DNA from 3 places in the Bradyrhizobium sp. USDA 4353 genome. Region 1 is predicted to be linked to each of the others. Evidence: predicted binding sites of a transcription regulator. Region 1 holds the regulator's gene; each other region holds the start of a gene.

The links. The regulator PhoB, encoded in region 1, activates phosphate uptake and scavenging genes when phosphate is short. The targets are predictions, from matches to a motif close to TGTCATNNANCTGTCAT.
Region 2: ACVILH_RS18360 (Orn/Lys/Arg family decarboxylase) is a predicted target of PhoB. The motif match lies at 2,449-2,465, and genes of this name have one in related genera.
Region 3: ACVILH_RS01535 (esterase-like activity of phytase family protein) is a predicted target of PhoB. The motif match lies at 2,216-2,232, and genes of this name have one in related genera.

The regions. Positions count from the first base shown of each region.
Region 1 is NZ_JBSSGB010000001.1:3,364,132-3,368,392, reverse strand. It holds gene ACVILH_RS14795 (HoxN/HupN/NixA family nickel/cobalt transporter) at 1-661, opposite strand, end outside; gene ACVILH_RS14790 (trypsin-like serine protease) at 844-2,160, opposite strand; gene phoB (phosphate regulon transcriptional regulator PhoB) at 2,302-3,009, opposite strand; gene phoU (phosphate signaling complex protein PhoU) at 3,026-3,742, opposite strand; gene pstB (phosphate ABC transporter ATP-binding protein PstB) at 3,774-4,261, opposite strand, start outside.
Region 2 is NZ_JBSSGB010000001.1:4,100,935-4,105,195, reverse strand. It holds gene cobS (adenosylcobinamide-GDP ribazoletransferase) at 1-658, opposite strand, end outside; gene ACVILH_RS18370 (histidine phosphatase family protein) at 655-1,248, opposite strand; gene cobT (nicotinate-nucleotide--dimethylbenzimidazole phosphoribosyltransferase) at 1,248-2,303, opposite strand; gene ACVILH_RS18360 (Orn/Lys/Arg family decarboxylase) at 2,512-4,261, shown strand, end outside.
Region 3 is NZ_JBSSGB010000001.1:345,248-349,508, reverse strand. It holds gene ACVILH_RS01540 (methyl-accepting chemotaxis protein) at 1-749, shown strand, start outside; gene ACVILH_RS01535 (esterase-like activity of phytase family protein) at 802-2,157, opposite strand; gene ACVILH_RS01530 (DMT family transporter) at 2,278-3,222, opposite strand; gene ACVILH_RS01525 (TetR/AcrR family transcriptional regulator) at 3,427-4,032, shown strand; gene ACVILH_RS01520 (sulfite exporter TauE/SafE family protein) at 4,061-4,261, shown strand, end outside.

The DNA of each region.
Region 1 (4,261 bases):
ACAGGCTCAGCAGGCCGATTTCGCTGGCGGTGTCGAAGCCGAGGCCGAACAGGAAGCCGAGCGGATACATGTGCCAGGCGCGCGAGACGACGCGGAGCACCGGTCGCAACAGCCGGATCAGCAAGCCGCGCCCAACATTGCTGGCCGCTTCGTGATCGGCATGCGGATGAGACGGGCTGCGCCAGAGGCTCACGAACAGGATCAGATTGGCGACGGCAATCAATAGCAGGAAGCCGGCGGAGACTGACGTGCCGATCGTGCCGCCGATCGCGCGGATGGTGCTGTCCTCGCTCAGCAGATCGGCGCCGGCGACGAGGCTCACCACGATGGTGGCGATGACGACGACGCTGGAGTGGCCGAGCGCGAAGTAGAGGCCCGCGGCGCGCGGCCTGTCGCCGTCCTGCACCAGCTTGCGGACCACGTTGTCGATCGCCGCGATATGGTCCGCATCGACGGCGTGGCGGAGGCCGAGCAGCCAGGCCAGCAGCGCGGTGCCGACGATGGCGGGCCGGTCGGCATAGAGCGCGAACGCCCAGGCCCAGGCGAGCGCGTTGGCGAGCACGAGGCCGGCCACGAGCGCCACGCTGCGCGCGCGGTCCGTGCGGAGCCGGGCCGCGAGCGCGGCGGCGGGCCGAGGATGATCAATTGGCAAAATCGTCATACTCGGACAGGAGAGCAAGACCCGCGCCAAAAGGCAAGCCTCGCGCTCCCGCGCGCAAATCCCGCTCGAATCAATCCTCGCGGCCTGGTCGAACCCGGATTGATCTCCTCGCTTGGCAACCGGCTATCCGGTCAAGCTCAAACATTGACCAGCCGACGACCAACTCTCTTCCTGCCTGCGCTTCACCGCGCCGAGGCGCTGTGCGCCGCGATCTCGCGCCGCACCGCAGCCTCGAACTGGCTGGCGGGCGCGGCGAACATCAGGCGGGTCTCCTCGTGGAACGCCGAGAAGATGCCGACCACGGCCGGCTCGCCGTTGATCTCGGCCAGGATCGGCGAGCCCGAATAGCCGAAATTGGCGAGGCAATGCACGGTCAGCAGACGGCCGTCCCGGGTCATGCCGGCGCTGCAATTCCTTTGCCCGGTCGGCGAATAGCGCCGCTCCTGGCCATAGCCGATCTCCGAGATCGTGCCGGCCTTGGTCGCGGCCGCGAGCTCGTCGCGGCTGACCGACTTCACCGGCACCGGCTTCGAGGGCAGCGCATCCTTCAGGATGATCAGCGCCCAATCGGCCGGCGAGCGGTCGGTCGACCATTGGTCGTGCTGGGTCGGGATGAAGTCGGGCGCCACGATCAGCTTGTCGGCGACCGACGATGCGGCAGGGGTTCCCTTGTTCAGGCCTGCCAGGAAATGGACGTTGCCGGGGCTGACCTGGGCGAGGCCGTTGAAGACGCAATGCGCCGCCGTCAGCACCACGCGCGGCGCCACCAGAGTGCCCGTGCACGAGCCTCCCGAGCTGAATTGCGCCTGAGTCACGACACCGATCGACGATGCCGGCCAGGAGGTGGGATCGACGACGTCGCCGAAATGCCGGTCGAGCCCGAGAAGCTGCTCGGCGCGCGGATTGGCAATGCCGGCATCGGCCGATTCCGGCTTCGCCCGCCACGCCGCGATAATCTGCTCGGCTTGACGCCGCTGTGCGTCGCTGAGCTTGATACGCTGGATCTCGCGGCCAGCCGACCTGACGCCGTTGCGGCCGGCCATCACCAGCCAAGCATAGCCCTGCACGACGTCCTGGGACATGACCTGGCCATCGAGCATCATCAGGCCGAGCATGTATTGCGACTGGGCAAAGCCCTGCGCGGCAGCGCGGTTGAACCAGCGCGCGGCTTCGCCGTGGTCACGGGCCGCGCCCTCGCCGTTGAAATAGGCGATGCCGAGATAGTGCTGGGCGATGGCGAGCCCCTGATCCGCAGCCTTGCGGTACCAGACCAGCGCCTCGGCCTGGTTGCGTGCGACGCCCACGCCGAAGGCCTGCATGAAGCCGAGATCGAATTGCGCCCGCGCATCACCCTTGCTGGCGAGCGGCTGCAACCGGCGCAACGCCGCTGCCGCCTGTCCGTTCGACGCCGCAGTCACGGCGTCCTCGAGCTCGGCGGCCGTGGCGCCCGCGAGGCTGCCGAGCAGCACGGCGAGACTTATGAGAAGGGTCTTGATCAAGGGCGTCCGCTGAGACCGAAACATCGGCTGCTCAGCAGGCACGATCAAGACGGCGGCGGCGTGGCGGAAAGCGGACCGCTTTGTCCTTAATCCGAGCCGCTCGGGTATCACCCCCGCTCCACCCGCAAGCCCGTTTATCCCTCAGGCCTGCTCCGACTTGGCGAAGCGATCATCGAGCGCATAGCCCGCGCCGCGCACGGTGCGGATCGGATCCTGCTCGCGGCCGGGATTGAGCAGCTTGCGCAGGCGGCCGATATGCACGTCGACGGTGCGCTCGTCGATATAGATGTCGCGGCCCCAGACGCTGTCGAGCAGCTGCTCGCGGCTGAAGACGCGGCCGGGATGCTCCAGGAAGAATTCGAGCAGCCGGTACTCGGTCGGGCCAAGATCGATCGGCCGGCCCGAGCGCGCCACGCGGCGCTTCTCGCGGTCGAGCTCGATGTCGCCATAGGACAACACGGTCGCCAGCCGCTCCGGGCTCGCGCGCCGCAGCAGGCCCTTCACGCGCGCCAAGAGCTCCGGCACCGAGAACGGCTTGACGATGTAGTCGTCGGCGCCGGTCGCGAGGCCGCGCACGCGCTCGCTCTCCTCGCCGCGCGCCGTCAGCATGATGATCGGCAGCTGCCGGGTCTCGGTCCGTGCCCGCAGGCGCCGGCACAGCTCGATGCCGGACAGTCCCGGCAGCATCCAGTCGAGCACGACGAGATCCGGCACGCGCTCCTTGAGCCGCGTGTCGGCCTCGTCGCCGCGCGCCACGGTCTCGACTTCGTAGCCTTCGGCTTCGAGGTTGTAGCGAAGGAGCGTCGTCAGCGCCTCCTCGTCCTCAACCACCAGAATTCGCGCGCCCATGTCTCAATCGTCTTTCTTAGTTGCCGGGGATCGTGGTCGCGAAGCTGGTCATGTCGCCCTTCGGGCGCTTGTCCATGATCTGCTGGCCCTCGATCATATAGAACACGGTCTCGGCGATGTTGGTGGCATGGTCGCCGATCCGCTCGATGTTCTTGGCGCAGAACATCAAATGGATGCAGAACGAGATGTTGCGCGGGTCTTCCATCATGTAGGTCAGGAGCTCGCGGAACAGCGAGGTGCAGATGGCATCGACCTCCTCGTCGCCCTTCCACACCGTCATCGCCGCCGGCAGGTCATGCGCCGCATAGGCGTCGAGCACGGTCTTGACCTGCGACTGAACGAGGTCGGTCATGTGCTCCAGGCCGCGGATCAGCTTGAGCGGATGGAAGTCGCTCTCGAGCGCCGCGACGCGCTTGCCGATGTTCTTGGCGAGGTCGCCGATGCGCTCCAGATCTGTGGCGACGCGCATGGCGCCGACGATCTCGCGCAAATCGACGGCCATCGGCTGGCGGCGGGCGATCGTCAGCACCGCACGCTCCTCGATGATGCGTTGCAGCTTGTCGACCTCGGCGTCGCCGGCGACCACCTTCTGGCCCAGCGCCACGTCGCGCCGCACCAGCGCATCGACGGAGTCGACGATCAGCCGCTCGGCGAGCCCGCCCATCTCGGACACCAGGCGGGTCAGATCCTGCAGATCGCTGTCGAACGCCTTGGCGGTATGTTCACTGGCCATGATGATCTCCTGAAAGGCAATGCTGTCGGCGTCAGCCGAACCGGCCGGTGATGTAATCCTGAGTCCGCCGATCGCTCGGCGAGGTGAAGATCTTGCTGGTGTCGTCGAACTCGATCAACTCGCCGAGATACATGAAGGCGGTCTTGTCGGAGACGCGCGCCGCCTGCTGCATGTTATGCGTCACGATCGCGATCGTGTAGCTCTCCGCGAGCTCCTGGATCAGCTCCTCGACCTTGGCGGTCGAGATCGGATCGAGCGCCGAGCACGGCTCGTCGAACAGGATCACCTCGGGGCGCACCGCCACCGTGCGGGCGATGCACAGGCGCTGCTGCTGGCCGCCCGAGAGCGACAGGCCGGAGGCGTTGAGCTTGTCCTTGACCTCGTTCCACAGCGCGCCGCCGCGCAGCGCCTTCTCGACGCGGTCGTCCATCTCGGACTTCGAGATCTTCTCATAGAGCCGGATGCCGAAGGCGATGTTCTCGTAGATGGTCATCGGGAACGGCGTCGGCTTCTGGAACA
Region 2 (4,261 bases), 740 kb from region 1:
AGTCGCCGGTGATGCCGCCGAGACGCCATTGCCAGTAGAAGGCGATGACCGGGATCAGCGCGATGGCGATCAAGCTCGGAACTGCCCCCACGAGCGCGCCGACGGCGAGCAAGCCGCCCCACCCGACGATGACATTCCAGCCCACGCTGTTGGAGACGCTGGCGCCGAGGCCGGGCTTCAGCGACAGCAGCGTCTTGCTGCAGACCAACGTCCCCAAGCGCGCCCAGGCCGGGATCAGCACGAGCGCCCAGGCCGTCGGCCCGGTTGCCAGCTCCGCGATCAACACCAGCTTCGTAGCGATCTGCAGCGCGATCGCAACGACGGCGAAGCTGCCGGCGTGGGGATCGCCGAGCACGGCGACGAAACGCTCGGGCTTGCCATGCGAGGCGCCGAACGCGTCGGCGACATCGCCGAGCCCGTCGAGATGCAGCGCGCCGGTGATCCAGATCCAGCCGACGAGGACGGCAAGCGCAACGATCCACGGATCAGCGCTTTGAAACACCCGGGCGAGAATCGCGAGACAGGCGCCGATCACCAGGCCCGCGGCGGGAAACCACATCGACGCCCGCGCCAGATCATCGGGCCGAGATTCCGCCACGCGTGGTGTCGGCAGACGCGTCAGGAACTGCAGGGCGATCCAGAATTCACGCACACTCATGGCTGGACGATCTCGACGATTTCGGCCCACGGCGCGCCGTCCGCGCCCTGCCCGGCTTCGAGGGTGAGACGGGTGCCGGGATGAATGCGCAGACTCCACAGCTGGTGCAAGGGCCAGCCGAGCAGATGCGCCAGCGCGGCGCGGATCGCGCCGCCATGCGTGACCACCAGGACCGGCGCAGGCTCGGGCGTGGTAAGGATGCGGTCCACCGCGCGCGACACCCGGGTTTGCAGATCCCCCCAGCTCTCTCCGTCCGGCGCTGCGACGGCCGGATCAGCGTAGAAGGCCTCGAGCGAGGCGGCCCCTTCAGGGTCGCTCATGATGTCGCTGCGCTTACGTCCGTCCCATCGTCCGAAATGCAGTTCGCTCCAATCGGGATCGACGTGCAACTCGCCCCCAGCATGTCGGGCATAGTCCTCCGCTGCCGCACGCGCCCGGACCAAGGGCGAGCTCACGATGCGGCGCCATGCCCTGCTCTGCGTCTGCCGCCGGAATTGCTCGAAGCCCGCCTCGCTCAGCGGCGGATCGGTGCGGCCGTCGAGATAGCCATCGCGCCCGGTGGTGCCATGCCGCAGCAGGTCGAGCCGCATCAGGCCTCGCGCCCGGAGACGGCGGCCTCCGCGAAGGTCGCCATGCCCCGGTGGAGCGCACAGGCGAGCCGGACGATCGGCAGCGCGGTCGCCGCGCCCGAGGCTTCGCCGAGCCTCAGGTCGAGATCGATCAGCGCACGGGCGCCGAGGGCTTCGAGCACCAGAGCGTGGCCGCGCTCGGCGGAGCGATGCGAGAACAGCAGCCAGGGCCGGCACGACGGATTGAGCCTGACCGCCACCAGCGCCGCGACCGAGACGATGAAGCCATCGACAAGCACCGGCCATCGCCGCTGCGCAGCCGCGATGATCGCGCCGGACATCGCGATGATCTCGAGGCCGCCGACGGCAGTGAGAACCTCCGCAACGGGCTGTCCCGGAGCCAGACCATGCCGCGTCAACGCATCAGCGATGACCTTTGCCTTTCGCGCCCGCCCATCGGCATCGAGGCCTGTGCCGCTGCCGACGATGTCGGCGGGTGCACACGACAGCAGCGCGGCCGCGATCGCCGCCGCCGACGTCGTGTTGCCGATTCCCATCTCGCCGAAGATCACGAGATCAGGCGAATGGTCGGCCTGCCGTGCGACCGCCCGACGCCCGGCCTCGCAGGCGAACGCCACCTCGTCCGGCGTCAGCGCCCGCTCGGCGCTGAAGTCGCGCGTCCCGTGTCGCGGCTTGTCGACGACCACACCGCGCACCGCCTCGTCGGCCAGCGTCCCGACGTCGACCACCTCCAATGGGCAGCCCAGGGTCCGCGCCAGGACCGAGATCGCCGCACCGCCGCCAGCGAAATTGTGTAGCATCTGCACCGTCACTTCCGGCGGATAGGCCGAAACTCCCTGCGCTGCGATGCCGTGGTCGCCGGCGAACAGCACCACGGGGACTCGATCCGCACCCGGCCGCTCCACGGCCTGCAGCGCCGCCAATTCGACAGCGACCTCCTCCAGCCGGCCGAGTGCGCCGAGCGGCTTGGTCAGTTGCGCCTGGCGCGCAAGGGCCGCTGTTCGGTGCACCTCGGACGGCGCCGGACACTCCGAATTGATCCAGTCAGGGAGCACGATCTGTCCTTTTGGCGTTGCTCGGTCCCGGACGATTGCCACCGGCTCACCTCCGTGGCAAGCGCTGCCGGGCCACTGCCGCCGAGGGACAGCACGCGAACGGAGCTGGGCCATCGGCAGAACCGGCTGCGGCCGACGGCCCGATTGTCATGCAACTGTCATCGAACGCGTTGACAGGTGGCTGCCCCACCCAGCTCGAAAGACGTCCATGGATTACTTCCGCCGCTTCACCTTCCTGTTCGCCGCGCCGGTGTTCGAGACCGACGACCTTGCCGGCGTCCGCTTCAACCAGATCATCGAGGAGATCCAGCGCTCGGGCTTCGAGGTCGTCCGCGCCCGCAAGCTGGAGGATGCCGAGATCGCGGTGCAGACGGATGCGGCGATCGGCTGCATGGTGGTGGACTGGGGCAAGAAGGGACTGGAGGGCAAGACGGCGTCGCTAATCAATCTGATGCGCCGCCGCGGCCTCGACTTCCCGATCATCCTCTTGATTCGCCGCAAGCGGTTCGAGGATCTGCCGGTCGAGGTGCTCGACTTCATCGACGGCTACGTCTTCCTCTCCGAGGAGACGCCGGCGTTCATCGCCAAGAATTTGATCAGCCGGCTGAAGCAATATGCCGAGACCTTGAAGACGCCGTTCTTCGGCACGCTGGTCGACTATGCCGAGGAAGGCAACCAGCTCTGGACCTGCCCCGGGCACAATGGCGGCGTGTTCTACAGCAGGAGCCCAATCGGCCGGATATTCGTCGAGCATCTCGGCGAGGCCGTGTTCCGCGACGACCTCGACAATTCCGTGCTCGACCTCGGCGACCTCCTCACCCATGAGGGCCCGGCGCTGCGGGCGCAGAAGGAAGCGGCGCAGATCTTCGGCGCCGAGAAGACCTATTTCGTGCTCAACGGCACCTCGACCTCCAACAAGGTGGTGCTGGGATCGCTGGTCACCGACGGCGACCTCGTGCTGTTCGACCGCAACAATCACAAGGCCGCGCATCACGGCGCGCTGCTGATCTCGGGCGGCGTTCCGATCTATGTCTCCACCGTCCGCAACGCCTGGGGCCTGATCGGGCCGATGCGCTGGGATCTGCTCGACGAGGAGCATCTGCGGCAGCAGATCCGCAACAATCCCCTCGTCAAGGACCCCGACGCCTGGCGCAAGGAGCGGCCGTTCCGGGTCGCCGTTGTCGAGCAGTGCACCTATGACGGCACGATCCATAGCGCCGAGATGATCCTCAAGCGCATCGGGCACCTCTGCGACTACATCATGTTCGACGAGGCCTGGGCGGGCTTCATGAAGTTCCACCCGCTCTATGCCGGCCGCTTCGCGATGGGCCTGTCCGAGCTCGGCCCCGATGCGCCCGGCATCATCGCGACGCAATCGACCCACAAGCAGCTCGCGAGCTTCTCCCAGGCGTCGCAGATCCACATCAAGGACCGCCACATCAAGGGCCAGCGCCGCCGCGTCGAGCATCGCCGCTTCAACGAAAGCTTCATGCAACACGCCTCGACCTCGCCGTTCTATCCGCTGTTCGCCTCGCTCGATGTCGGCGCGCAGATGATGAAGGGCCGCTCCGGCGAGGTGCTGTGGGACGACACGATCCGGCTCGGCATCGAATTGCGCAAGAAGATCCGGGCGATGCGCCGGGAGTTCGACGAGAAGGAGAAGGATCCGGCGCGGCGCTGGTTCTTCGAGCCGTTCGTGCCCGACCGGGTCTCGATCCCCGATGCGGCGAGCCCCGGCGGCCGCCACGACGTCGCCTGGGAGGCGATCTCGACCGACCAGCTCGCCACCGATGCCTCGCTCTGGCAGCTCGCGCCGGGCGAAGCGTGGCACGGCTTTCCGGATCTCGCGCCCGGCTTCGCCATGACCGACCCGAACAAGCTGACCCTGCTCACTCCCGGCTTCGACCGCGCCTCTGGCGGCTATGCCGAGCACGGCATCCCCGCGCCCGTCGTCGCGC
Region 3 (4,261 bases), 3.0 Mb from region 1:
CGGAGTCGATGACGTCGACGGCGAGCGATGCGAGCTCGCGCGCCTCGACGGTCAGCGCGGCCACGCAGAGCGCGAACGACAATGTCGGCACCGTGGCCTCGGCGGCCGAGGAGCTGTCGAGCTCGGTCAACGAGATTTCCCGCCAGGTCGCCCGCTCCAGCGAGATCGCCAGCAAGGCGGTCGGCGACGCCGAGCGCACCAATGCCACCGTGCAGGTGCTGTCGACCGGCGCCGAGAAGATCGGCGAGGTCGTCAAGCTGATCCACTCGATCGCGGCGCAGACCAACCTGCTGGCGCTGAACGCCACCATCGAGGCCGCGCGCGCCGGCGAGTCCGGCAAGGGCTTTGCGGTCGTCGCCTCCGAAGTGAAGGCGCTCGCCAACCAGACCGCGAAGGCGACCGAGGAGATCTCGGCGCAGGTCGCGGCGATGCAGACCTCGACCCAGGACGCGGTCACCGCCATCAGCGGCATCACCCAGACGATCGCGCAGATGAGCGAGATCACCAACTCGATCTCGACCTCGATCGCGCAGCAGGGCGACGCGACGCGCGAGATCGCGCGCAACATCCAGTCGGTCGCCGCGGGCTCGAACGAGATCAGCGCCCATATCGGCGGCGTCACCAAGGCTGCCGAAGCCACCGGCATGGCGGCCTCCGAGGTGCTGAACAGCGCCCGCGAGCTCGACAGCCAGTCCGGCCTGCTACAACAGGCGGTCGACGGCTTCATGGCCAAGGTGTGCACGGCCTGAGGGGCGTCGGCGCTGGCGTCGCAACGCCAGCGCCGTGAGGTGCGAAGGCCCGTTACTTGGCCTTGAGGAAGTCACCCACCTCGAGCAGCACGAACTCGTCGTCGTCGGCCTTGTTGGGATCGCGGCTCGACGAGAACGGCAAATTGTTGTCGTTGCCGACGATGATGTGGGTGTCGTCGACGCGATCGACGTTCTCGATCGTGAAGAACGGGAAGGTGAGGACGCCGTCGTTGAGCGGCTTGCGTGCCTTCTTGTCCGGATCCTTGATCTTCATCAGGTCGATATAGGCGATCTTGCGAACTGGCTTGCCGACATTGGCGTCGGACAGCTCGATCTTGTAGACGCGCTTGAACTTGGCGAGATCGGGGAAGCAGCTCTCGCCGCGCGTGCCCTGCGGGCAGGCTTTGTCGGAGGTGCCCTCGCCATTGTCGCGCTCGATGATCAGGCCCTGGGCGGGATCGATCATGTTGAAGTCGCCGATGGCGTTGCCGTTCTGCTCGAACACATATTGCCAGTAGCGGCCGGTGAATTTCTCCGCGGCGACGTCGAATTCGAGAATGCGCGACGCTTCCTTGCCGTCGACCTTCTCCCAATCCTTCTTGTCGGCGTCCCACAGCGGTCCTTCGAGCAGGCCGTAGATGAACTTGCCGTCGGTGGACGAGGCGAAGCCCTCAAAACCCTTCGAGCGGCGCAGGTTGACGTTGGTGTAGGTCGCCCCCGGCGCGCCCGGCGACTGCACCGCCCAATGGTCGGGCGAGCGCACCGGCTTGCCGTCGGCCACCGTCTCGAACACCGCAAGCACCTTGCCGCTCTTGTCCGCCTTGATGATGTAGGGGCCGAACTCGTCGCCGATCCAGATCGTGTCGCCGATGATCTGGAAGCCTTCGGTATCGAAATCGGAGCCGGTCAGATAGCGCTTGGCGGTGTTCTCGTGGACGATGCGGAACGGCACCTTCTTGTCGGGATCATGCAGGAAGATCGTCTCCAGCCGCTCGACCTTGCCGCCCGCCCAATCCATCTTGTAGCGGTTCAGATAGAGCATCGAGTCCGGCGAGTTGTAGCGCGAGCCCATGCCGTTGTCGGTGAGGACCCAGAACGTTCCGTCGGCCATCTTCTTGATGCCGGAATGGCCCTGCAGCGGCTGCCCCTTGAACGGCAGCGAGACGCCGGTCGGACGCTCATAGGACTTGCCCATCACGCTGCCGATGGCGTCGACGCGCTTGCCGGTGGTGTACTTGCCGGATGTCTTGAGATCGTCGGGCGCATCGGCGGGGGCGTCGATGAAGGATTCGGCTGATAATACGGCATGACCCGCCAGCGTGGCCGGAAATTCACCCTCGCCTTGGGCGAGCGCCGCGCCGGCGCCGAGAGCGAGGACCGCGACGGTGGTAAGCAGATATCGATGCATGGGAAGCCTCCTGCGAGCTTGAACCATGCGCGTTGTGACCAGCACGCCTGACGCGACGCTGACACTTCGATGACAGTCGGATGATGGCGGCCCGGTCCGCTGGGGCGTCTTGCCGCATGCTCAGCGTTTAGGCGCCGGGTCCGGCTTGCGCAGCGGCACGCGGGAGGCGATGACGACGCCGGCGACCACCAGCGCGTAGCCGGCGAGGTGGAACGGCTTCAACTCCTCGCCGAGCAGTAGGATGGCCAGCACCGAGCCGAACAGCGGCACCAGATGCAGGAAGGGCGCGGCCCGGTTCGGCCCGATCAGGCCGATGCCGCGGTTGAAGAACAGATAGGCCAGCGTCGAGGCGAACACCACGACGTAGCCGAGCGTCAGCACCGACAGCAGATCGAGCTGCAGCACGAAGCCGGAGCTGTACTCCCAGGCCGCCAGCGGCAGCAGCAGCACGGCGCCCAGGGCAGTGCAGGACGAGATCAGCGACAGCTGATGCACGGCCGGCCGCCGCGTCATGACCGCGGAGTAGATGCCGAACACCAGCAGCGCGCCGGCAAACATCAGGTCGCCGCGGTTGAACTGAATGGCGGTGAGGGCGCCCAGGTCACCGCGCAGCAGGATCACCAGCACGCCGGTCAATGACGTCGCAATGCCGGCAAGCTGCGCTGCTGTCAGCCGCACGCCGAACAATACGAGCGACCACAACGCCACGAACAGGGGAGCGGAGGACTGGATCAGCAGGCCGTTCAGCGCCTGGGTGTACTGCATCGCCCAATAGGACAGCGCGTTGTTGATGGCAAAGCCGGTCAGCGCGAGCAGCAGCAGCAGCGGCCAGCTCGCGAGCAAGGTGCGCCAGTCGCGTATGAGATGTGGCCGCGCGAACGGCCACAGCATCAGGAAGGTTCCGATCCAGCGGATGCAGGACAAGGTCAGCGGCGGCACGTGCCCGGCGACATAGCGCGCCAGCACGATGTTGCCGGCCCAGAACAGCGAGGCCAGCGTCAGCAGCAGATAGGGCTGGTTGTTGAGCCAGGCCAGCGGCGAGGTCGGATGAGATGGAGCGGGCAAGGAATCGGCTTCTCTTGATGATCCGAGCTTGTGCCCGAAACCGCCGGCGGGACAAGAGCGCCCCGCGGGATGGCGCCATGCCGAAAATCGAGCGAGGGCTTTACAAAACGAATATTCGTTTTGTATGATGCCGAGGCCTTTTGGAGCGACAATCGCGGTCGTGCGGGGGCCGCGATCATGCGGCTGGACGGGCTGGAGCTGCGGATGCCCAAACTCAAGCCTGAGACGATGGCCGCGCGCCGGGACGAGATCCTGCAGGCGGCAGAGGTCTGCTTTGCGCGGCAGGGCTTTCATCAAACCACGATCGCCGATGTGATCGCGCAATCCGGTCTGAGCGCGGGCTGCATCTACGGCCATTTCTCCAGCAAGGAGGAGCTCATCCAGGCGATCGGCGAGCACCGCCATGCCTGCGATGCGGCGCTGCTGGCTGCCGCGCGCGACATCTCCGATCCCTTGGATGCGTTGCGCGCCGTCGCCCGCGCCTCGCTTGCGGACATGCAGAAGGAGGAGGGGCTGCGCAGCCGCCGCATCGCGCTGCAGCTCTGGGCCGAGGCACTGCGCGACGATGACATCCGCGCCCAGGTGAGCGACGGTGTTCGCAAGCCAGTCGCGCTGATCGGCGAGCTGCTGCAACGCGGCCAGCGCCTCGGGCTGATCGACCGCTCGGTTCATCCGCGCAGCATGGCCCGCACGATGGTCGCAATGTTCCAGGGCTTCGTGCTGCAGCGGCTGTGGGGCGAGCCGTTCTCCTCCGCCGAAGCGATGACCGCATTCGAGACGCTGTTGACGGGACTCGCGGTGCGGCGGTGAGCACCAAAGGGCGGGCGAGGTCGAAGCGATGAACGTTCCTGATCTCATCGGCGGTTTCGGCACCGGGCTGGTCGGCGGCTTCACCTCGGGGCTGCTTGGCGTCAGTCCCGGCGGCGGCCTCGTCGTGTTCGCCGTGCTGCTGCTCGGGGCCGAGCAGCATGTCGCGCAGGGGCTCTCGCTGGTCGCGCAGATCCCGCCGACCAGCGCGGCCGGCATCAGGCGCTATTGG